Regions from separate parts of the Streptomyces sp. NPDC001153 genome, predicted to be linked through region 2. Evidence: riboswitches for the same ligand, from Rfam matches in the RefSeq annotation. Region 2 holds a riboswitch; each other region holds the start of a gene.
The links. Region 2 has a riboswitch for cobalamin ahead of ACWDEN_RS18905 (cobalamin biosynthesis protein). Riboswitches for the same ligand answer to the same signal wherever they lie in the genome.
Positions count from the first base shown of each region.

Region 1: another riboswitch for cobalamin. It lies ahead of ACWDEN_RS15435 (CbtB domain-containing protein); the one in region 2 lies ahead of ACWDEN_RS18905 (cobalamin biosynthesis protein).
Region 3: another riboswitch for cobalamin. It lies ahead of ACWDEN_RS09575 (ribonucleoside-diphosphate reductase subunit alpha); the one in region 2 lies ahead of ACWDEN_RS18905 (cobalamin biosynthesis protein).
Region 4: another riboswitch for cobalamin. It lies ahead of ACWDEN_RS01835 (Nickel transporter NicT); the one in region 2 lies ahead of ACWDEN_RS18905 (cobalamin biosynthesis protein).

Region 1 is NZ_JBSFJZ010000011.1:217,721-223,271, forward strand. It holds gene ACWDEN_RS15415 (sensor histidine kinase) at 1-761, shown strand, start outside; gene ACWDEN_RS15420 (LmrA/YxaF family transcription factor) at 870-1,196, shown strand; gene ACWDEN_RS15425 (alpha/beta hydrolase) at 1,248-2,012, opposite strand; gene ACWDEN_RS15430 (hypothetical protein) at 2,337-2,699, shown strand; cobalamin riboswitch at 2,773-2,910, shown strand; gene ACWDEN_RS15435 (CbtB domain-containing protein) at 2,948-3,169, shown strand; gene ACWDEN_RS15440 (CbtA family protein) at 3,189-3,941, shown strand; gene ACWDEN_RS15445 (histidine phosphatase family protein) at 4,001-4,582, opposite strand; gene ACWDEN_RS15450 (BPL-N domain-containing protein) at 4,721-5,518, shown strand.
Region 2 is NZ_JBSFJZ010000015.1:63,893-69,443, reverse strand. It holds gene cobN (cobaltochelatase subunit CobN) at 1-961, opposite strand, end outside; gene ACWDEN_RS18910 (cobyric acid synthase) at 958-2,502, opposite strand; gene ACWDEN_RS18905 (cobalamin biosynthesis protein) at 2,499-3,464, opposite strand; cobalamin riboswitch at 3,569-3,710, opposite strand; gene ACWDEN_RS18900 (hypothetical protein) at 3,853-4,080, opposite strand; gene ACWDEN_RS18895 (anion permease) at 4,115-5,365, opposite strand; gene ACWDEN_RS18890 (lysozyme) at 5,509-5,551, opposite strand, start outside.
Region 3 is NZ_JBSFJZ010000006.1:281,998-287,548, reverse strand. It holds gene mctP (monocarboxylate uptake permease MctP) at 1-1,022, shown strand, start outside; gene ACWDEN_RS09585 (GNAT family N-acetyltransferase) at 1,098-1,619, shown strand; gene ACWDEN_RS09580 (zinc ribbon domain-containing protein) at 1,586-1,990, opposite strand; cobalamin riboswitch at 2,393-2,532, shown strand; gene ACWDEN_RS09575 (ribonucleoside-diphosphate reductase subunit alpha) at 2,659-5,028, shown strand; gene ACWDEN_RS09570 (ribonucleotide-diphosphate reductase subunit beta) at 5,028-5,551, shown strand, end outside.
Region 4 is NZ_JBSFJZ010000001.1:398,726-404,276, forward strand. It holds gene ACWDEN_RS01825 (PepSY-associated TM helix domain-containing protein) at 1-893, shown strand, start outside; gene ACWDEN_RS01830 (metalloregulator ArsR/SmtB family transcription factor) at 964-1,323, opposite strand; cobalamin riboswitch at 1,373-1,593, shown strand; gene ACWDEN_RS01835 (Nickel transporter NicT) at 1,621-2,730, shown strand; partial or broken gene ACWDEN_RS01840 (GNAT family N-acetyltransferase) at 2,878-3,096, shown strand; partial or broken gene ACWDEN_RS01845 (GTP-binding protein) at 3,152-3,424, opposite strand; gene ACWDEN_RS01850 (MFS transporter) at 3,598-4,977, shown strand; gene ACWDEN_RS01855 (helix-turn-helix domain-containing protein) at 5,169-5,551, opposite strand, start outside.

The sequences.
Region 1 (5,551 bases), on a different contig from region 2:
GCGCCCTTGTCGTGTTCGCCGCCGGCGAGTCCACCGCCGTCGCCCGGGCCGGCGAGGAGGCGGCCCGTCGGCTCACCCTGGAACTCGAGCTCGCGGGCCTCGACCGGGCCCGCACCAGCGCCCACGAGGCCGAGGTCCGGGCCCTGCGCGCCCAGATCTCCCCGCACTTCATCTACAACTCCCTCGCGAGCATCGCCTCCTTCGTCCGCACCGACCCCGAGCGCGCACGTGAACTTCTCCAGGAATTCGCCGACTTCACCCGCTACTCCTTCCGCCGCGGCGGCGACTTCACCACCCTCGCGGAGGAGTTGCGCTCCATCGAGCAGTACCTGGAACTCGCCCGCGCCCGCTTCGGCCGCCGCCTGCAGGTCACCCTGCGCATCGCCCCCGAGGTGCTGCCCGTGACGCTGCCCTTCCTGTGCCTGCAGCCCCTCGTCGAGAACGCCCTCAAACACGGGCTGGAGGGGGCCGTGGAGCGCATCGGGGTCACGATCGTCGCCGAGGACGAGGGCACCGAGGCCCGGGTCGTCATCGAGGACGACGGCATCGGCATGGAACCGGAACGCCTGCGCGCGATCCTGCGCGGCACGGCCGGCCCCGCCAGCGGCATCGGCCTGAGCAACGTCGACCGCCGGCTCCGCCAGGTCTACGGCGACGACCACGGCCTCGTCATCGAGACCGGTGTCGGAGCGGGCACGAAGATCACCCTCCGCGTCCCGAAGTTCCGCCCCGGCATCCAGGCCCGGCCCGCGCAGCCCTAGGAACGAGGGTGCACGGCCCAGGAGTCCCGGCGGCGGTCCCGGATGTCAGGGAGCTGCGGGAAGGCGGCCGACCTGTGGGTGGCGACGGCGGCGACATCGGAGCCCGGGATGCAGACGATCGCGCTCGACGCGCCCGGCTCGCGGAGCGTGGCCGCCGCGGCGACGGCGTACGGCGGTCCGGCCGCCATCGCGTACCGGCGCTCGTGCGTGGACGCCGACCTCTCGAACGACGCCCGCCATACCCCCGATCTGACCGAGGCGCTGACGGCGCACGGCGCGGCTCCCGACCGGGCGCCCGGGCTCGCGGCGCTCGTCGTGGCGGCCGCCGAGGGAGCCATCGCCATGTGCCGCGCCCAGCGCAGCATGCGGCCGCTCGACCGTGTCGCCCAGGAACTCGAAACGCTGCTCACCGACGCACTCGCCCGCCCGGCCTGACGGCCAGGGGCCGCGACGTGGATGCGCGGCCCCGACCCGCCACCGCTCATGTCACGCCGGCACGGTGGCCGTTCGGCCGAGATGCCAGGCGAAGAACCGGACCGCGCTGGCGGCCTCGAACCGGGGGAGCTCCTTGTGCCTGCCCGCGTTGGCGTGCAGCGACTTCTCCTTCGAGGCGAAGGCGTCGAACAGCGCCAGACTGGCCTCGCGCGGGATGTGCTCGTCGTCCCACTGCATGTCGTACTCGATCGGGACGGTGATCTGCTTCGCCTTCTCCGCCAGGACGTCGGGCCAGTGCTGACCGAAGACCGCGGCCGTGATCCTGGGCTCGATCGCCACCAGCGGCACGCCGATCGCGGTGCCCATGTTGATGCCGAAGTAGCCGACCGGCCCATCGGCGCCGATTTCCGGAAGCTCCTGGAGGGCGTCCAGGGTCGCCTGCCATTCGGGGACGGCGAGCTCCGCCAGGTGGGCGTTGTAGCGCACGACGACCGGGCCTTCCGGCTCGCCCGCCGCCCTGGCCCGGAACAGCTCGGCGATCTCCTGCTCGTCGTGTGCCGTGCGCGGCCGGTCGCCGTGACCGGGCGCGTCGATACAGGCGACGTGGAAGCCGCAGCCGCTCACCAGGAGCTGTGCACGACCCGCCATCGCAGGATGCTTCTTGTGGTTGCCGCCGCCGTGGCCCATCAGGACCAGGGGCGCACGGTCCGCGCCGGATGCGGGCGACCAGAGGACACCGGGGACCTCGCCCAGGGTGAAGTCGCGTTCGATCACGCCGTCGGCGGAAGACTCGGAGATGAACTGCAGAGATTTCATGGCGTGTTGCCTTTCGGGAGTGCCTTGTTGTCGAGGCGCTCCCGGCGACACCTACGTCGATCGCCCGACCGTGACGACGAGGGGGAGCACCCACACGAATGCAGCGTTCATGGGTCTCACCTCCTCGGCTGGTACACGGTCAACTGCAAGCTAACAGATCGATGATCAACCCGCCCAACCCTTTTTCCCGCCACGTGCACGGCCGAACACGCCCTCCGCAACCGGGTGTTCTCCGCCGTGGAATGATGACCGGCGACACAAGGCGACGGCGGGGAGTGACGCGGCGTGCCCGAGAGGCCGGCGGAAGAGGCGTCGGACGACGCCGTGGCGGGGAGCGGCGCGGCACCGTGCCGGGTCGTCGTGTGCCGGGACTGCTGCTGCGGCAGTCCCAAGGTGACCGGGGTCGATCACGCGGCGCAGACCGCGCGTCTGCGGGCGGAGGTGCCGGTGCGCATCTCCGACTGCCTCGATGTGTGCGACCAGGCCAACGTCGTCGTCGTACAGCCGTCCGCCGCGGGCCGGGCCGCCGGCGCGCGGCCGGTGTGGCTCGGGCTCGTCAACGACCCCGACGCGACCGAGGACATCGTCACCTGGGTCCGCTCCGGCGGCCCCGGAGTGGCCCCCCTACCGGACATCCTCGGCCTGTACGCCTTCACCCCGCCGCGGCGCCGCACGGATTCCCGCTGACCCACCGGTCCCGTACCGTCCCACCAGCTGGGAGAGGAAGATCACTTGGGAGAGAGGCGGTCTTGGCCATGCGCGCGTCACGCGGTACGGTCGATCCGATATCGATGACGGCGAAACGGAAGCCGGTGGGAATCCGGCACGGTCGCGCCACTGTATGCGGGACCCCCAGGGGCTCGTGAGTCAGACCCGTGGTCGTCGTCCTGTGCACCACCGAGATGGGACGCGAACTCCCAGAGGAGGGTCCTGCCATGGCGCAGACCGTCGCCCAGCCGACAGCCACCACCCCCGTCGTTCCCGCCCAGCTGCCGCTGAAGGCGATTGCTCCCTGGGCGGTCTTCTTCGGCATCCTCATGCTGATCCTGCTCTACTTCGTCGGCGCCGAGCAGGGCGCCACCTCCGTGTTCAACGGCACGGACGTCCACGAGTGGGTGCACGACGCCCGCCACCTGCTGGGCTTCCCCTGCCACTGACGCGACGAACACCGCGCCCATGAACTCCGCAACCGTACGGAACCTTCTCGTCCGGGGCATGCTCGCCGGTCTCGCGGCCGGTGTGCTCGCCCTGGTCGTGGCCTACGTGCTCGGTGAGCCGAACGTCGACAAGGCCATCAGCTTCGAGCAGGCTCACTCCCACGAGCACGAGATGGAGGTCGTCTCCCGCTCCCTGCAGTCGACCGCCGGCCTCGCCACCGGTGTCCTCGTCTACGGCGTCGCCTTCGGCGGCATCGCCGCGCTCGCCTTCTGCTTCGCCCTCGGCCGCGTGGGCCGCTTCGGCCCGCGCGCCACGGCACTGCTGCTGTCGGGTTGCGCGCTGCTCGCCGTGTACGTCGTCCCGTTCCTGAAGTACCCGGCCAACCCGCCGTCGGTCGGCAACCCCGACACCATCGGCAAGCGGACCACCCTGTACTTCCTGATGATGCTGCTCAGCGTCCTGCTGGCGGTCGCCGCCACCATCCTGGGCAAGCGGCTCGCCCCGCGCCTGGGCACCTGGTGGGCCACGGTGGCCGCAGTGATCGCGTTCACCGTCGTGATCGGCCTGGCCTACCAGTTCCTGCCCGCCGTCAACGAGGTGCCCAAGGGCTTCCCCGCCACCCTGCTGTGGCGGTTCCGGCTCTCGGCACTGGCGATCCAGACCGCTCTGTGGGCCGGATTCGGCCTCGCCTTCGGCGAGTTGGCCGAACGGCTGCTGAACCCCAAGCCGGTTACGGCCGCGAACCGGCGAGCGGTTCCCGCCGCGCACTGACTCCCCGCGTACGGCACAGGGCCCGGCGGAACCGCCCGCCGGGCCCTGTGCCGTTCCGCCTAATCGGCCTCCGCCGCGGCAAGCGGACACCCCAGCCGCAGATTCCAGCGCCCGGCCCGGCCGCTGAGCTCCGTCACGGTCAGCGGCGGCACGTCGAGGCGCCAGAAGACGGCCGCGGGCATGCCGAGCGCATGGACGACGGCCCCCCGCACCACCTCCGGCTCGACGACGGCGACCGTACGGCCCTCCCACTCCTGCGCCTCGGCCAGCCAGCGCGCGACCCGTCCGCACAGATCCCGCACGGACTCACCCCCGTGCGGTGCGCACTCGGGGTCGGTGAGCCAGCGGCCCACCGCCTCCGGCTCGGCGGCCCCCACCTCCTCCAGGGTGCGCCCGCGCCAGCGGCCCACGTCGAGACCCGCCAACTCCGCTACCTGCAGGCCGTCGAGGCCCAGCGCCGCGGCCGTCTCCCGGCAGCGCACGCCGGGGGAGGTGAGGACACGGACCGCGGAGGGCAGGGTTCCGGCCGCCGAGCGGGCACGTGCCGCTCCGCTGCCGTCGATCGAGCCGCCGTCGTCGAAGCGGGCCTGGCGCAGCGACGCGCTCATGGCGGGGGAGAGGAGAAGGACTCGGCTGGTCACGTGGTTCAGAGGTACCAGCATCCGCGCACGGCACACAAGGCCCGGCCGACGACCGGGCCGGCCGGGGGTTTGCGGCGCACCGCACGGACTGGCGATCATGGGGTGGCTCGGTTCCTCCGGAAGAACAGGCGGCGGCACGTGATACCTCCCGTTCCCTCCATCGACCGGCGCCGGCTGCTCGGCCGGGTCCTTCCCGCCGCGGCCGCGACCCTGCTCACCGGGACGGCCGCCGCCTGTGCCGGGACGGGTTCCTCCCCGCGGGCGGCCGAGCCGCTGCTGGCGTTGGTCTACCGAGGGCCCGCGGCCTGCGACGGATGCGCCGAGGCGGTCGCCGCGGTGCTGAAGAAGGCCCCGCGTCCGTTCACGGTCGCCTACGTCGGCCCCGACGAGGACGTCCCCCTGACCGCGGCCGGTCTGGCGGACGCCGACGTCTACGCACAGCCCGGCGGCAACGACGATCTCGGCGGCACCTGGACGAAGCTGAGGGGCGCCGCCGGGGCGATCCGTGACTGGACGCGGGCCGGCGGCCGCTACCTCGGATTCTGCATGGGCGGCTATCTGGCCGACAGGGACCCGGGGTTCGGCCTGCTGCCCGGCGACACCGACCAGTACATCACCTCACCGCGCGCCTCGGTCCATGACGCGACGGACACGCTCGTGCCGGTGACCTGGAAGGGCAAGCGGCGTCACATGTACTTCCAGGACGGGCCGTACTTCGTGCCGGCCGGCGGTGCGGACGTGTCCGTACTCGCCAGGTACGACAACGGCACGGCCGCCGCTGTCGTCGCGCCGTACGGCAAGGGGCGGGTCGGAGTCGTCGGGCCGCACCCGGAGGCGGATGCCTCCTGGTACTCCGACGCGGGGCTGAGGAATCCCGACGGCGTCCGCCTCGATCTCGGTCACGACCTCATCCAGGAGACCGTCAAGGGGCTGTAGCGGTCCACGCCTCCCGCCCTCCTGCCGGGCGGG
Region 2 (5,551 bases):
GCGCGTGCCGCAGGGCGATTCCGGCCACCCGCGCGGCCCGCTCCGGGTCGGCGACGTACACCGGGACCTCGTCCGGACCCTGCTCCTTGAAGGAGAACGGCACGGTGATCAGCCGGCCGTCGAACTCCGGGATCGCGACCTGCATCGCCGCGTCCATGGGGGAGAGCGCGGCGTCCGACTCCTCCCACGCGGCCCGCGAGGAGGTGAGGCAGAGCCCCTGCAGGACGGGGATGCCGAGGTCGGCGAGCGCGCCGATGTCCCAGGACTCCTCGTCACCGCCCGCCGAGGCCTGCGAGGCGTGCGTACCGCCGGCCGCCAGCACGGTCGCGACCAGCGCGTCGGCCTTCCCCAGCAGCTCGTACAGCCCGGCGTCCGCGCCGCGCAGCGAACCGCAGTACAGGGGGAGCGCGTTGGCGCCCTTCGCCTCGACGGCGTCGCACAGGGTGTCCACGAAGGCGGTGTTGCCGCTGAGCTCGTGGGCCCGGTAGAAGAGCACGCCCACAGTGGGGCGTCCGTCGACGAGCGCACGATCACCGTGGACGCCGTACTCCGGCATCTTCCGCGGCTCCTCGAAGCCCTCGCCGGTCAGCAGCACGGTGTCCGAGAGGAACCGGGACAGCTCCAGCAGGTTCGCGGGCCCGCCCTCGACCAGGTACTTCAGTGCCTCGGCCACCACACCGGCCGGCACCGACGACTCGGCCATCAGCTCGGCGTCGGGCACGGCCTCGCCGCCCAGCAGCACGGTCGGGATCCCGGCCGCCTTCAGCGCGGCGAGCCCGTCCTCCCAGGCCCGTTTGCCGCCCAGCAGCCGTACGACGGCGAGGTCCGCGCCCTCGATCAGCCCCGGCAGCTCCTGCTCGACGTCCACCCGCGTCGGGTTGCCGATGCGGTAGTCCGCGCCGGAGGCTCGGGCCGCCAGCAGATCCGTGTCGGCGGTCGACAACAACAACACTGTGCTCATGCAGGCGCTCCCGGTGGGATGAAAGGCAGTCCTTGCGGCGCGCCCGACTCGATGAGCCGCCACAGCGCGTCCGTGTCCGCGTGCTGTTCGATCAGGTCGCCGAGCCGGTCGAGCTGCTCCTCGCGCAGCGCGGCGAAGGAGGTGTCCGGCGCGGGCACGAAGCGGCGGCCCGCGGCGGCGGCCACCTCGCGCAGGAAGGCCCGCCGGAAACCGTCCGACTCCAGCGAGCCGTGCCAGTGGGTGCCCCAGGTCCGGCCGACCCGGCAGCCGTCCAGGAAGGGTTCCCCTCCTTCCAGGGAGGCGACCCCGTGGTGGATCTCGTACCCCTCGACCCGCTCGCCGAGCGCCTCGCCGGCCGGCCGGGTCAGGGTCTTCTCGCGGGCGAACCGCACCCGCACGGGCAGGATCCCCAGGCCGGCCACATGCCCCTCGCGGCTCTCGACCTCGTCCTCGATGTGCTCGCCGAGGATCTGGAAGCCGCCGCAGATGCCGAGGACGGGCCTCTCATCGGCGGCCCGCCGCACGAGGGCGTCCGCGAGGCCCCGCTCCCGCAGCCACTGCAGCGCCCGGACCGTGCCCCGGGTGCCCGGAACCACGACCAGGTCCGCGTCCGCCAGCTCCTCCGGCCGGTCCACGAACCGCACCACGACCCCCGGTTCGGCGGCGAGCGCGTCCACGTCCGTGAAGTTGGACATCAGCGGGATCGCGCACACGGCGACCCGCAGCACGTCCTCGCCGGCGGGCGGGGTCACGGCCGACTCGCGGACCGTGCCGCGCAGCGAGACCCTCCCCCACGCTCGGCTTCGCTCGCGCGGGGGGACCCCCATCCCATCCTCCTCGTCGATACCGAGCCCGTGCCGGAACGGGAGGACACCGTAGGTGCGTCGCCCGGTGAGGCCCTGGAGCATCTCCAACCCGGGCTCCAGCAGGGAGACATCGCCGCGGAACTTGTTCACCAGGAACCCGGCTACCAGCTCCTGGTCCTCGGGTGAGAGCAGGGCGACGGTGCCGAAGAAGGAGGCGAAGACGCCGCCGCGGTCGATGTCGCCGACGACGAGCACGGGCAGCCGCGCGTTCCGCGCGATCCCCATGTTCACGATGTCGGTGCGCCGCAGATTGATCTCGGCCGGGCTGCCCGCCCCCTCACAGATCACCGCGTCATACGTGCCCCGCAACTCGGCGAGGCAGTCCAGTACCGTGCCGAGGAGCTTCTGCTGCCGTCCGCCGTGATAGCCGCGGGCACTCAGCTCGCCCACGGGCCTGCCCAGCAGCACCACCTGGCTGCTCTGTTCGCCGCCCGGCTTGAGCAGCACCGGGTTCATCAGCGCGGTCGGCTCGATCCGGCACGCCTGGGCCTGCATGGCCTGCGCCCGCCCGATCTCCGCGCCCTCGCGGGTCACGAAGGAGTTGAGCGACATGTTCTGCGCCTTGAACGGCGCCACCTTCACGCCCTGGCGCACCAGCCACCGGCAGATCCCGGCCGTCACGACGCTCTTGCCGGCGTCGGAGGTGGTGCCGGCGACGAGGAGTCCCCCGTTCACTTCCCACGTCCCTTCAGACCCTTGACGACACCATTGACGAGGAGGCGCGCGGCGACCGTGGTGCCGAGCGCGAGCACGCCGACGCGGCGGGAGAGCCGTACGGCCCGGTCGATGTCGGTGACCTGGACGGCCCGGCCGGTGTCGCCGTTGAGCACGGGCCGGTGCTCGACGCGGCCGCCGTAGGAGAGCGTGCCGCCGAGGCGCACGCCCAGGGCGCCCGCGAAAGAGGCCTCCACGGGGCCCGCGTTGGGGCTCGGGTGCTGGTGGGCGTCGGCCTTCCAGGCGCGCAGGGCACCCCGCGGGTCGGATCCGGCCGCGGCGGCGAGTACGGCGGTGAGCCGGGCCCCCGGCCAGCCCGCGACGTCGTCGAGCCGGGCGGAGGCCCAGCCGAAGCGCCGGTAACGCGGGGACCTGTGACCGACCATCGCGTCCAGGGTGTTGACGGCCCGGAAGCCCAGCAGCCCGGGCACCCCGCCCACGGCCCCCCACACCAGGGCGCCCACGACGGCGTCGGAGGTGTTCTCGGCGACCGACTCGACCACGGCCCGGGCGATCCCGTCGGCGTCCAGCGCCTGCGGGTCCCGGCCGCACAGATGCGGCAGCCGCGCCCGCGCCGCCTCGACGTCCCCGGACTCCAGGGCGCGCCCGATGGCGCGGGCCTCCCGGGCGAGCGACGTACCGCCGACGACCGCCCAGGTGGCGGCGGCGGTCAGCGCGACGGAGGCGGCGGGGCAGGGGCGTACGGCGCGTGCGGCCAGCGTGCCGAGTGCGACGGCGCCACCGGCGCACACGACGGTGTGCACGGCGCCCCAGCCGCGGTGGTCGTGCCACAACGCGCGGTCCACGGCAGCGGCCGCACGTCCGAACGCGGCGACCGGATGCCCGCGGCGCGGATCGCCGAGGAGCAGGTCACCGAGAAGACCGGCGGCGGCGCCGTACGCGAAAGTGCGATCGGCACCCATCGGCTCAGCCGGCCATGGGTACAGGAGCGGGCCTGGTGCGGGTCCTTGTCCTTCGGCAGCCGGGCATGGCGATCGATGTCCTCACTCAGGGTGTCCGCGCCCTGGTTCGACGAGATTCGGCGGTGAGAGTTCCTGGCTCCCGGGGTTTCTTCCCCGGTGACAGTGGCGGGACCGCGCCGGATTCGCACCGGCTTCCTCTCTTGCCGCCGTACATGGCCTGGGCAGTCCACCACGCGCCCGGAACGGCCGTCAACTTGCCGTTGACCTGCGAGGGGAGAGTGTGCCGATCCCCACATCGCGGGACGCCCGTGGCCTGTGGGTACGGCGAAGGCTCCCCTCCGTCACGCTGGGAGGGGAGCCTTCGTGCTGCCTGGTTCGTGGCGGTCCGTCAGGACTTGGACACGATGAGGAAGATGCCGTACGCCACCGCCGCCGCGCAGGCCGCGAAGCAGACGTAGGCGCCGGTGACGGCGAGGGCGGCGGAGTCGCCCTGGGCCGCGGCCTTCTCGCGCCGGGCCAGACCGTTGATGCCGAGGGTGAACAGGGCCACCAGGCCCACGGTGAACACGAGGCTGGCGCCGAAGACGGAGCCGAGGGCCGACCAGTCGATCTTCATGGGGTTGCTTCCTTGGTTACCGGTGGGGCCGGGGTCAGACGGTCGCGGCCGGCGGGGCGGCCTCGGGCGCGGGCTCGGTGGCGGCCGGGGAGGCGATCGTGGCCGTCAGGTCCTCGGTGATCAGGCCCGCCGGGGGCGGGGTCACCGCGGCGATGGCGGCGGTCACCACGCCGGCCAGCTCCTCGGTCTCGGTCACGACGTTGGTGTGGTCGACGACCTCACGGCGGGAGATCTTCCAGATCGCGGCGCTCGCGGCGACCAGGAAGACGGCCACGACGGCGGTGCCCCAGTCACCGAGATCGGTGACGGCCTCGGCGCCCCCGCCGACCAGCGCGGCGGCCGGGAGGGTGAGCACCCAGGCGACGGCCATGCGGGTCGCGGTGGACCAGCGGACCACCCCGCCCTTGCGGCCGAGGCCGGCGCCCATCACCGAGCCGGAGACGACGTGCGTGGTGGACAGGGAGAAGCCCAGGTGGGAGGAGGCCAGGATGGCGGTCGCGGCGCTGGTCTGGGCGGCGAAGCCCTGGCGCGGCTCCAGGTCGGTCAGGCCCTTGCCCATGGTGCGGATGATCCGCCAGCCGCCGATGTAGGTGCCGAGCGCGATGGCCAGGCCGGCGGAGAGGATGACCCAGGTGGGAGGGTTCGAGCCCGGGGCGATGGCGCCGCCCGCGATCAGGGCGAGGGTGATGATGCCCATCGTCTTCTGGGCGTCGTTGGTGCCGTGGGCGAGGGAGACCAGGCCGGCGGAGGCGATCTGGCCGGCGCGGTAGCCCTTGCGGGTGGCCTCGCCGTCGGCCTTGCCGCCGATGCCGTAGGAGAACCGGGTGGCCAGCATCGAGGCGACGCCCGCCACGATCGGCGCGGCGACCGCCGGGAGCAGCACCTTGGTGACCAGGACGTCGCCGTGCACGGCGCCGAAGCCGGCGGAGGCGACGGTGGCGCCGATCAGACCGCCCATCAGGGCGTGCGAGGAGCTGGAGGGCAGGCCCACCAGCCAGGTCACCAGGTTCCAGAGGATCGCGCCGACCAGGGCGGCGAAGATGACCTCGGGACGGATGCCCTTCTCGTCGACGAGACCCTTGGAGATCGTGTTGGCGACCTCCACGGAGAGGAAGGCGCCCACCAGGTTCAGGGTGGCGGACATGGCCACCGCGATCTTGGGCTTCATGGCGCCTGTGGAGATGGTGGTGGCCATCGCGTTGGCGGTGTCGTGGAAACCGTTCGTGAAATCGAACGCGAGAGCGGTTACCACCACTATCGCGAGGATCAGCGAGAAGCTTTCCATTTACCCAGGCAATCGTTCGAGGTCATTGGCTGGACGACCGTAGGCAACCTGGGTGAACGGAAGATGAACTGAGGCAGGCGTAGGGGTGTCCAGAGAGGGGGATCGAGGTTCCGCCCGGCTCCCGCGTCCCAGGCGCGCCATGGCTACCGGCCGCGCGCGAAGGTCCGCAGCCGGGCGGCGGTGCCG
Region 3 (5,551 bases), on a different contig from region 2:
CGCTGATCTACATCGTCATCGCGGTGGCGATCATCTACATCCCCATCAAGCTGGGCGGCTTCGACGACATCTTCGCCAAGGCGGGCCACGCGTTCAGCCAGGTCAACCCGGCGACGGGCAAGCCGCGCGGCGCGCTCGTGCCCCCGCAGACCGGCCAGTGGACGTACGCCACCCTGGCCCTGGGCTCCGCCCTCGCCCTGTTCATGTACCCGCACTCGATCACCGCGACCCTGTCCTCCAAGAGCCGTGACGTGATCCGCCGCAACACCACGATCCTGCCGCTGTACTCCCTGATGCTCGGCCTGCTGGCGCTGCTGGGCTTCATGGCGATCGCGGCCGGGGTCAAGGTCACCAACGGCCAGCTGGCCATCCCGCAGCTGTTCGAGAACATGTTCCCGGACTGGTTCGCGGGCGTGGCCTTCGCGGCGATCGGCATCGGCGCGCTGGTCCCGGCGGCGATCATGTCCATCGCGGCGGCGAACCTCTTCACCCGCAACATCTACCGGGACTTCATCAAGCCGGACGCGACGCCGAAGCAGGAGGCCCAGGTCTCCAAGATCGTCTCGCTGCTGGTGAAGGTCGGCGCGCTGGTCTTCGTCCTCACCATGGACAAGACGGTCGCCATCAACTTCCAGCTGCTGGGCGGCATCTGGATCCTGCAGACGTTCCCGGCCCTGGTCGGCGGCCTGTTCACCCGCTGGTTCCACCGCTGGGCCCTGCTCGCCGGCTGGGCGGTCGGCATGGCGTACGGCACGGTCGCCGCGTACGGTGTCGCCTCCCCGACCCAGAAGCACTTCGGCGGCTCGGCCAAAGAGATCCCCGGCATCGGCGAGATCGGCTACATCGGCCTCACCGCGTTCGTCCTCAACGTCGTGGTCACCGTGCTCCTCACCTTCGTCCTCAAGGCCGCGAAGGCCCCCGAGGGCGTCGACGAGACCGAGCCGGAGGACTACACGGCGGACGCGGGCGAGCCGGGGGTACAGGTGGAACTGCCGCCGGCGACGGCGGGCGCCGGTCACTGAACGACTGTCGTACGACGGGCCGCCGGAGGAGAATCCGGCGGCCCGTTGTCGTACCCCTACGGCACACTCGGTGCCATGGACTTCGTGATCCGGCAGGCGACGCCGGGCGACTACGAAAGCCTCGGCGAGATCACCGCCCAGGCCTATCTTCAGGACGGCCTCCTGGACTTCGGAGAGGGCGACTCGTACCTCGGCGAGCTGAGGGACGTGGCGAAGCGCGCCGCCGACGCGGACGTGCTCGTCGCCGTGGAGGACGGCAGAGTGCTCGGCGGGGTGACCTTCGTGCCGTCCGGCGGTCCCATGGCCGACATCGCGCGCCCCGGGGAGGCCGAGATACGGATGCTGGCCGTCGCCCGGACAGCGCGTGGCCGGGGCGTCGGCGAGGCCCTCGTGCGGGCCTGCGTCGACAGGGCGCGGACCATCGAGAGCTGTGTGCGGATCGTCCTGTCCACCCAGCACACCATGCACGCCGCCCACCGCATCTACGAACGGCTGGGTTTCGTTCGCACACCCGAGCGGGACTGGAATCCGCTGCCGGAGCAGCTCGACATCACCCTGCTCACCTACGAGTTGACGCTGTCAACCACCCCTCGTTGAGGCGACGGGCTTGCACAACGGGCGTCACTGGCGGTGGCGCTGCGTCTGCGTCCTGCCTCACCCCGCTGCTCCGGGGGTGGGGCGGGGGCCGTTGACTGGGCCCCGCATCGCCACAACTCCCGCGCGCGAGCGCGGATGTTGCGGGAGCCGTTCCGGTCCGCGTGATCAACGAATCCGCAGGACCGGCATGCGAAGCGGGCCTGGGAGACCCGGTTCGCCTTGTCCATGTGCCCGCACTCTGCGCAGGTGCGGGGGGTGTACACCGGGTCGACGTACACCACCGGTACCCCCGCCCGGCGGGCCTTGTACGCGATGAACTGCCCGAGCTGGGCGAAGGCCCAGCTGGAGTGGGTGGCCCGTTGGGGCCACATGCTTCGCAATCTTGTGACTGATGCAGGTCTTCTTGATCACATGTTGGGCAGCTTGTGCCCCCAGCCCCCAGCCCCCACCTGGACTTCACTTCGCCGTACGTGCGCTGCCGCAACTCGAAGTTGCGCTTCACATCCTTGTCGAACGCCACGCGACTACACCAGGTCGCAGCCTCGTTGCAGGCGCGCGGAGTCGCCTCAAGTGCCGCCGCCTGCAAGGGCGTCGGCACGCACCTGCACGTTCACAGCGGATCACTCGATCGAGCGACTGATCTGGCTGCACGACCGTACGCCCGAGAAAGACCCATACCTGGATCCCTCCGTACCGGTTATATCCGGGGAACACGCTCCGAAGCCGCCACAACACAACATCTGGGGGTGACACGACAGCCCGCCACTAGATGTATGCTCATCCTCGCTGTCGCCGCAGGGGAATCCGGTGTGAATCCGGAACTGTCCCGCAACGGTGTACTTGTGCATGTCCGTTCCCAGAAACGCCGTGCACAGGAGTCAGTCCGAGGACCTGCCGGCAGCGCACCCGGCCGTCCGGTCCGGGTGGCCTTCAGACGTCCGGGCCTCGTGGGATGGGCCGGTGGACGCGACGCCGTGCGCGCTCGTGGCTGCCCCCTGCCCTCCACAAGGCCCCCGTGCCGATCGAGGGAGAGCCCCACGTGACCATCGCGCCAGCAGATCCGGCTTCAGCCAGCGGCCTGGAGACCGACGGTCCCGGTACCGCGTTGCTGCGGACCCTGACCGAGCTGACCGCCGACCTCCCCGACGCCGACCCCGGCCGGGTCGCCGCCGCCGCGCTGCGCGGCCGGTCCGCTCGGGCCGACGAGGCGGAGTTGCGCGAGCTGGCCACCGAGGCCGCCGCCGGGCTCATCTCCGAGGACCCCGCCTACTCCCGGCTGGCCGCCCGGCTGCTGACCCTCTCCATCCGCGCCGAGGCCGCCTCGCAGGGCGTGACGTCCTTCACCGGGTCCGTGGCCGTGGGGCACCGCGAGGGGCTCATCGCCGACCGCACCGCCGACTTCGTGCGGCTGCACGCCGAGCGGCTCGACGCGCTGGTCGACCGCCGGGCCGACGACCGCTTCGGCTACTTCGGCCTGCGCACCCTGCACAGCCGTTATCTGCTCCGGCACCCGATCACCCGCAAGGTCATCGAGACGCCCCAGCACTTCATGCTGCGGGTCGCGAGCGGCCTGGCCGAGGACGACACGACCCGCTCCGTGGACGAAGTGGCCGCGCTCTACGGGCTCATGAGCCGGCTCGACTACCTCCCGTCCTCCCCCACGCTCTTCAACTCCGGCACGCGGCACCCGCAGATGTCGTCCTGCTACCTCCTCGACTCCCCGCTGGACGAGCTGGACTCCATCTACGACCGCTACCACCAGGTCGCCCGGCTCTCCAAGCACGCCGGCGGCATCGGTCTGTCGTACTCCCGTATCCGCAGCCGCGGTTCGCTGATCCGCGGCACCAACGGGCACTCCAACGGCATCGTGCCGTTCCTGAAGACCCTGGACGCCTCGGTGGCGGCCGTGAACCAGGGCGGCCGGCGCAAGGGCGCCGCGGCCGTCTACCTGGAGACCTGGCACTCCGACATCGAGGAGTTCCTGGAGCTGCGGGACAACACCGGCGAGGACGCCCGCCGCACGCACAACCTGAACCTCGCGCACTGGGTCCCGGACGAGTTCATGCGCCGGGTCAACGCCGACGCGCAGTGGTCGCTGTTCTCCCCGGCGGACGTGCCGGAGCTGGTGGACCTGTGGGGCGAGGAGTTCGACGCCGCCTACCGCAAGGCCGAGGAGGCGGGCCTGGCGAAGAAGACCATGCCGGCGCGTGAGCTGTACGGCCGGATGATGCGCACGCTCGCGCAGACCGGCAACGGCTGGATGACCTTCAAGGACGCGGCCAACCGCACCGCCAACCAGACGGCCCTGCCGGGGCACGTGGTCCACTCCTCCAACCTCTGCACGGAGATCCTGGAGGTCACGGACGACGGGGAGACGGCGGTCTGCAACCTGGGTTCGGTGAACCTCGGTGCCTTCGTGGCCGACGGGGACATCGACTGGCAGCGGCTGGACGACACCGTCCGCACCGCCGTCACCTTCCTCGACCGCGTGGTCGACATCAACTTCTACCCGACCGAGCAGGCGGGACGGTCGAACGCCAAGTGGCGTCCCGTCGGCCTCGGCGCGATGGGTCTGCAGGACGTCCTCTTCAAGCTGCGCCTGCCCTTCGACTCGCCGGAGGCCAAGGCCCTGTCCACGCGGATCGCCGAGCGGATCATGCTCGCCGCGTACGAGGCCTCCGCCGACCTGGCCGAGCGCAACGGCCCGCTGCCGGCCTGGGAGAAGACCCGTACGGCCCGGGGTGTGCTGCACCCCGACCACTACGGCGTCGAGCTGACCTGGCCGGAGCGCTGGGCGGCCCTGCGCAGCCGTGTCGCCGAGGTCGGCATGCGCAACTCCCTGCTGCTGGCCATCGCGCCCACCGCCACCATCGCCTCCATCGCGGGCGTGTACGAGTGCATCGAGCCGCAGGTGTCGAACCTGTTCAAGCGCGAGACGCTGTCCGGTGAGTTCCTGCAGGTCAACTCCTATCTGGTGCAGGACCTGAAGGAGCTGGGCGTGTGGGACGCGCGCACCCGGGAGGCGCTGCGCGACTCGGGCGGCTCGGTGCAGGACTTCGCGTGGATCCCGGCCGACGTACGGGCGCTGTACCGCACGGCGTGGGAGATCCCGCAGCGCGGCCTGATCGACATGGCGGCGGCGCGCACCCCGTTCCTGGACCAGGCCCAGTCCCTGAACCTCTTCCTGGAGACGCCGACCATCGGCAAGCTCTCCTCGATGTACGCCTACGCCTGGAAGTCGGGGCTGAAGACGACGTACTACCTGCGTTCCCGCCCGGCGACCCGCATCGCCCGCGCGGCCCAGGGCCAGGCGCAGCCCCAGAAGACCATCCCCGTCCAGCAGGTCGCCGACCCCGACGCGGTCGCCTGCTCCCTTGAGAACCCCGAGTCCTGCGAGGCCTGCCAGTAATGACCGCTCCGACCACCACCCGTAACACGAACCTGCTCGACCCGGGCTTCGAACTCACCCTCCGCCCCATGCGCTACCCGGACTTCTACGAGCGCTACCGGGACGCGATCAAGAACACCTGGACCGTGGAGGAGGTCGACCTCCACTCGGACGTCGCCGACCTCGCGAAGCTGACGCCCGAGGAGCAGCACCTCATCGGCCGCCTGGTCGCCTTCTTCGCGACCGGTGACTCGATCGTCGCCAACAACCTGGTGCTGACGCTGTACAAGCACATCAACTCCCCCGAGGCGCGGCTCTACCTGAGCCGTCAGCTCTTCGAGGAGGCCGTGCACGTCCAGTTCTACCTGACGCTCCTGGACACCTACCTGCCCGACCCGGACGACCGGGCGGCGGCCTTCGCGGCCGTCGAGAACATCCCGTCCATCCGCGAGAAGGCGCAGTTCTGCTTCAAGTGGATCAACAAGGTGGAGAAGCTGGAGCGGCTGGAGACGAAGGCCGACCGCCGTCGCTTCCTGCTCAACCT
Region 4 (5,551 bases), on a different contig from region 2:
AGTTCGCCGCCAGCTGGCTGTGGGTGATCACGGGTGGCGGCCTGGTGCTGTGGTTCGGCCGGCGCCGCGCCCGCCGCAAGGTGCGCGGCACCGCAGGGCGGCGGCGCTCCCTGACCCTGCACAGCACGGTGGGTGTGTGGGCGGTCGGCGGCCTGTTCTTCCTGTCGGCGACCGGCCTGACCTGGTCCGCCTACGCCGGAGCGAACATCGGCGACCTCCGCGAAGCCCTCGGCCAGTCCACGCCGTCCGTCACCGCGACGGTGAGCAGAGGGCACGAGGGACACGACTCCATGGCGGGCATGGACATGAACGGCATCGACATGGGCTCGCACTCCGGCGCACGGTCCGACGTGGGTCTCGACGCCGTCCTGAAGACGGCCCGCACCGAGGGTCTGTCCGACCCGGTCGAGATCGTGCCGCCCGCGGACTCTTCCTCCGCCTATGTCGTACGGCAGATCCAGCGCAGCTGGCCGGAGAAGCAGGACTCGATCGCCGTCGACCCGGCCACCGGCAAGGTCACCGACGTGCTGCGCTTCTCCGACTACCCGGTGCTGGCCAAACTGACCCGGTGGGGCATCGACGCCCACACCGGCACCCTGTTCGGCCTCGTGAACCAGATCGCGCTGGCCGGCCTCGCCCTGGCCCTGGTCCTCCTCATCCTCTGGGGCTACCGCATGTGGTGGCAGCGCGGCCGCGGCTCCGCCTTCGGCCGCCCGATTCCCCGCGGTGCCTGGCGGCAGGTGCCGGTGTACGTGCTGGTGCCCTGCGTCGCGGTGGTCGCCGTCGTCGGCTACTACGTCCCGCTGCTCGGGATCCCGCTCGCCGGCTTCCTCGCGGTGGACATCATCCTCGGCTGGGTCACACGCCGTCGTACCGGGCACGCGCACGCCTGAACCGAGCGGCCGCATCTGCGCGGGAGCGTCGCGCGACACTTGCCGCGATCGCGTGCGGCCGCTGATCTCGTCATGCTTCTCGGGACACGCAGTGTTCGAGCAGCGCGGCCGTCGGGCCCTCGACGAGCCGGTAGCGCACGATTCGGCCGTCCTTCTCGCCGTCGACGATGCCCGCGGTTCGCAGCAGGCGCAGAGCCTGGGACACGGCGGTGTCCCTCATGCCGGTGGCGACGGCGAGGTCGGAGACGGCGATCGGACCGGCCTCGTGAAGGGCGAGCAGCAGGGCCAGGCGCCCGGGATCCGACAGCAGAGAAAAGCGGTCGGCCCAGACGCGTACACGCTCGGGCTCACCGACGGCCGCGATGGCATCGCAGACCCGATGGCCGTCGATGATCCGCTGCCCGGCGCGTTCCGCGGGGACGAGATGCATGGACCCATCATCGCAGTCCGTGAAATCCCGCTTCAATACCTGCACAATTATGCAGCCTTGCAGCCTCGGCCTCCGGCCTTCTAGGGTGAGCGGGCCGTGGTGTTCGGGAAGACCGGTGACAGCCCCTCAGGGGCTCAGTCCGGAGCGGCCCTCGCCACTGTGATCGGGGAGTTCCCGCCCCATGCATTGCCACTGGCCTCGCGGCCGGGAAGGCAGGGGCGGGCGCGATGACCCGTCAGCCAGGAGACCGGCCACGGCAGCACGAAGCTGATCCACGAGGTGCTGGAGCGTGACCGTATGACCATGCCCGAAGGCGTGCCCGAAACCGCCGTCTCCCCTTCCTTCCGCTGGCGGCGCGAGGACACCGTCCGAACCGCCGGCCTCCTGGCCGTGATCGTCGCCCTGCACGTGGTCGCCTTCGGGATCCTCTTCCTGCTCGTGGTCCCGCGCCACTACGAGGTCGGAAGCAAGGCGTTCGGGGTGGGCCTCGGCATCACGGCCTACACCCTCGGCATGCGGCACGCGTTCGACGCCGACCACATCGCCGCGATCGACAACACCACCCGCAAGCTGATGGCCGACGGCAAGCGACCGCTCTCGGTGGGCTTCTGGTTCGCGCTCGGCCACTCCAGCGTGGTCGTCGTCATGGCGGCGCTGGTCGCCGGCGGCGCCAAACTCGCCGGCACCCTGATGAACGACAACTCCCGCACCCACCAGGTCCTCGGCACCCTGGGCACCACCGTCTCCGGCGGCTTCCTGTACCTGATCGCCGCCCTCAACCTCGTCGCGCTGGTCGGCATCGCCCGTGTCTTCAGGGCCATGCGGAACGGGCAGTACGACGAGGCCGAGTTGGAAGCCCACCTCGACTCACGCGGCTTCATGAACCGCATCCTGGGCCGGCTCACCAGGTCCGTCCGCCGCCCCGGCCAGATGTTCCCCCTCGGCTTCGTCTTCGGCATCGGTTTCGACACCTCGACCGAGGTGTTGCTCCTGGCCCTGGCCGGTAACGGCGCCGCCGCCGGCCTCCCCTGGTACGCGGTCCTGTGCCTGCCCCTCCTCTTCGCCGCCGGCATGAGCCTGTTCGACACCCTCGACGGCACCTTCATGAACTTCGCCTACCAGTGGGCGTTCTCCAACCCCGTCCGCAAAGTGTTCTACAACCTCACCATCACCGGCCTCTCCATCGCCGTCGCCTTCTTCGTCGGCACCATCGAACTGGTCGGCGTCCTGCACGACAAGCTCAGGCTGAGCGATGGCGTCAGCGGCTGGATCGCGGGACTGAACCTCGACAACGTCGGCTACGTCATCGTCGGCCTGTTCGTGGTCGTCTGGGCCGTGGCCATCGGCTACTGGCGCCTGGCCAAGGTCGAGGAACGCTGGGGCACCCACACCGCCGACGCCGGCTGACGACACCACAGTGGAAAGCGGGCGGGCTCTGCCTGGACAAGGTCGAGGAAGGGAATCCACTCGTCCAGCGGGTAGCGCACACGGACGACCGAACCGCTGCGGCGATGAGAGCAGTGAGCATGAACAGGTGACGGTGGCCCGGGACCGCCGCTGCGCGCCCTGGACCGCCTCATCCTCATCCGCGACGAGGTCGAGGCCGCCGTCGGATGGCCGACGATGCCGGCCGAGGTGCTGCCCCGCCCGGCGGGGACCACCGTGCTCGACCCGTCGAAGTACGCGGTGGCAAGGCACGTGGACGAGTACGTGGGACTGGTCCGGGTGGGACCGCTGACCCGGCAGCCTCGGATCGGGTTGATCGCCGTCCGGGAGCTCGTCCGCCGCTGACGCTCCGACGCATCGCACCGAGCGACCGCTTCCTACACCGCCCCCGGCTGCGCGCGGCGGCGCAGGTCAGGTCCTCAAGCGCCGCGTACAGGCGCTGCGGATGGAAGGGCCGTTCGCGCCGCCAGACGAAGGTGCTCACGCCGTGCTCGTCGCACGACTGCGGCAGCAGCGCGCACGCAGGATGCGCACGGGCGGCGGCCGCTGCCACGTCGAAGCCCGCCAACAGCGCTGCCCCCAGGGCACCGTCGCTCTCCACCCGTACGCTTCGTGCGCCTGGTGTGAGCTGGGCGAGCAGCGCGTGCGATGACTCCGGCCACGCACCACCTTCGAGCCCCTGAACCGCCCTTCCATGAGCCGGCATGGTGGCCGCACGCATAGCCAACCCCCGAACTATGGTGCCCCACCACATGTGCCCCTGACCTGCATCTTCCTACGGTGTGCCGACACATACCCGTCCCCACCGCACACGAGGAAGTGGCGCACATGGCATCCGAAGCAGCATCCGCTCCCCCAACCACCGCCAGCCTCCCCCGTATCGTCGCCGCCAGCCTCATCGGCACCACGATCGAGTGGTACGACTTCTTCCTCTACGGCTCCGCCGCCGCGTTGGTGTTCAACAAGCTGTTCTTCCCGGATTCCGATCCGCTCGTCGGAACGCTCCTGTCCTTCCTGACGTATGCGGTCGGGTTCGCGGCCCGCCCGCTGGGGGCGCTCGTGTTCGGGCACTACGGTGACCGGCTGGGGCGGAAGAAGCTGCTGGTGCTCAGCCTGGTGATGATGGGCGGGGCGACCTTCGCCATCGGGCTGTTGCCCACGCACGCCACGGTCGGGGCCGCCGCGCCCGTGCTGCTGACCACACTGCGGCTCGTCCAGGGATTCGCGCTCGGTGGCGAGTGGGGCGGTGCCGTGCTGCTGGTGTCGGAGCACGGGGATCCGCGGCGGCGCGGTTTCTGGGCCTCGTGGCCGCAGACCGGCGCGCCGGCGGGGCAGTTGCTCGCCACCGGTGTGCTCTCGCTGCTGACCTCCGTACTCTCCGACCACGCCTTCGGGGCCTGGGGCTGGCGGGTGCCCTTCCTGCTCTCCGGGGTGCTGGTGCTGATCGGTCTGTGGATTCGGCTGTCCGTCGACGAATCGCCCGTGTTCAAGGAGGCGTTGGCGCGGGCCGAGTCCCGGCGGACGCAGGAGGCCGAGAAGCTGCCGCTCGTCTCCGTGCTGCGGCACCACTGGCGGGACGTGCTGGTGGCGATGGGCGCCCGCATGGCGGAGAACATCAGCTACTACGTCATCACCGCCTTCATCCTCGTCTACGCCACCACCTCGGCCGGCGTCTCCAAGCAGACCGCGCTCAACGCCGTACTCATCGGCTCCGCCGTGCACTTCGCCGTCATCCCGGCCTGGGGCGCGCTGTCCGACCGGGTCGGGCGGCGGCCCGTGTACCTGCTGGGCGCGGCCGGTGTCGGCCTGTGGATGTTCCCGTTCTTCTCCCTGGTGGACACCGGGTCGTTCGGCTACCTGGTCCTCGCCGTGACCGTCGGGCTCGTGCTGCACGGCGCGATGTACGCGCCCCAGGCCGCCTTCTTCGCCGAGATGTTCGCCACGAGGATGCGGTACTCGGGCGCGTCCATCGGCGCCCAGTTCGCCTCCGTGGCGGCCGGCGCGCCGGCCCCGCTCATCGCCACCGCACTGCTCGACGACTACGGCAGCTCCACCCCGATCGCCCTGTATGTGATCGCCGCCGCGGTGCTGACCCTGGTCGCCGTGGGCGTGGCCCGGGAGACGCGGCACCGGGATCTCGCCCACGTCGAGGCCGAGGGCGGCGAGTCCTCCGCTGCCGGCACGGCCGCGGAGGCGAGGACGGTCTGACCGGCGCGGCCGCGGAGGCGCGGGGGGCGCGGGGGCGCGGGCGGTCTGACCGGCGCGTCCTCGCACCGGCCGGCGCGGCTGGCCCGACCGCCGTCGCGCTCCACCTGGCCGGCGCGGCTCCGCCCGGCCGCCGTCGCGCTCGGCGCACACATCCGCTGCCCAAACCCCCGTACGGTGCGCCCGTACGGGGGTCAGCGTCTGTCCGGGGCTGCCAACCGGTGCAGACGCAGGGCCAGTTGGATCTCCAGGGCGCGGGCCGGGGTCTGCCAGTCCTCGCCCAGCAGTCGGCCCACCCGCTCCAGCCGTTGCGCGACCGTGTTCACGTGGACGTGCAGCGCGTCCTTGGTGCGGGCCGGGCTCATCCCGCAGGCGAAGTACGCGTCGAGGGTGCGCAGCAGTTCCGTACCGCGTCGCTCGTCGTAGGACACGACCGGGCCGATGGTGCGGTCGACGAAGCCGGAGACGTCCCGTTCGCCCGCGAGAAGCAGGCCGAGGAAGCCGAAGTCCTCGGCCGCCGCGCCGTCCCCGGCCCGGCCCAGCACCTGCAGCGCCTCCAGACAGCGGCGGCCCTCCG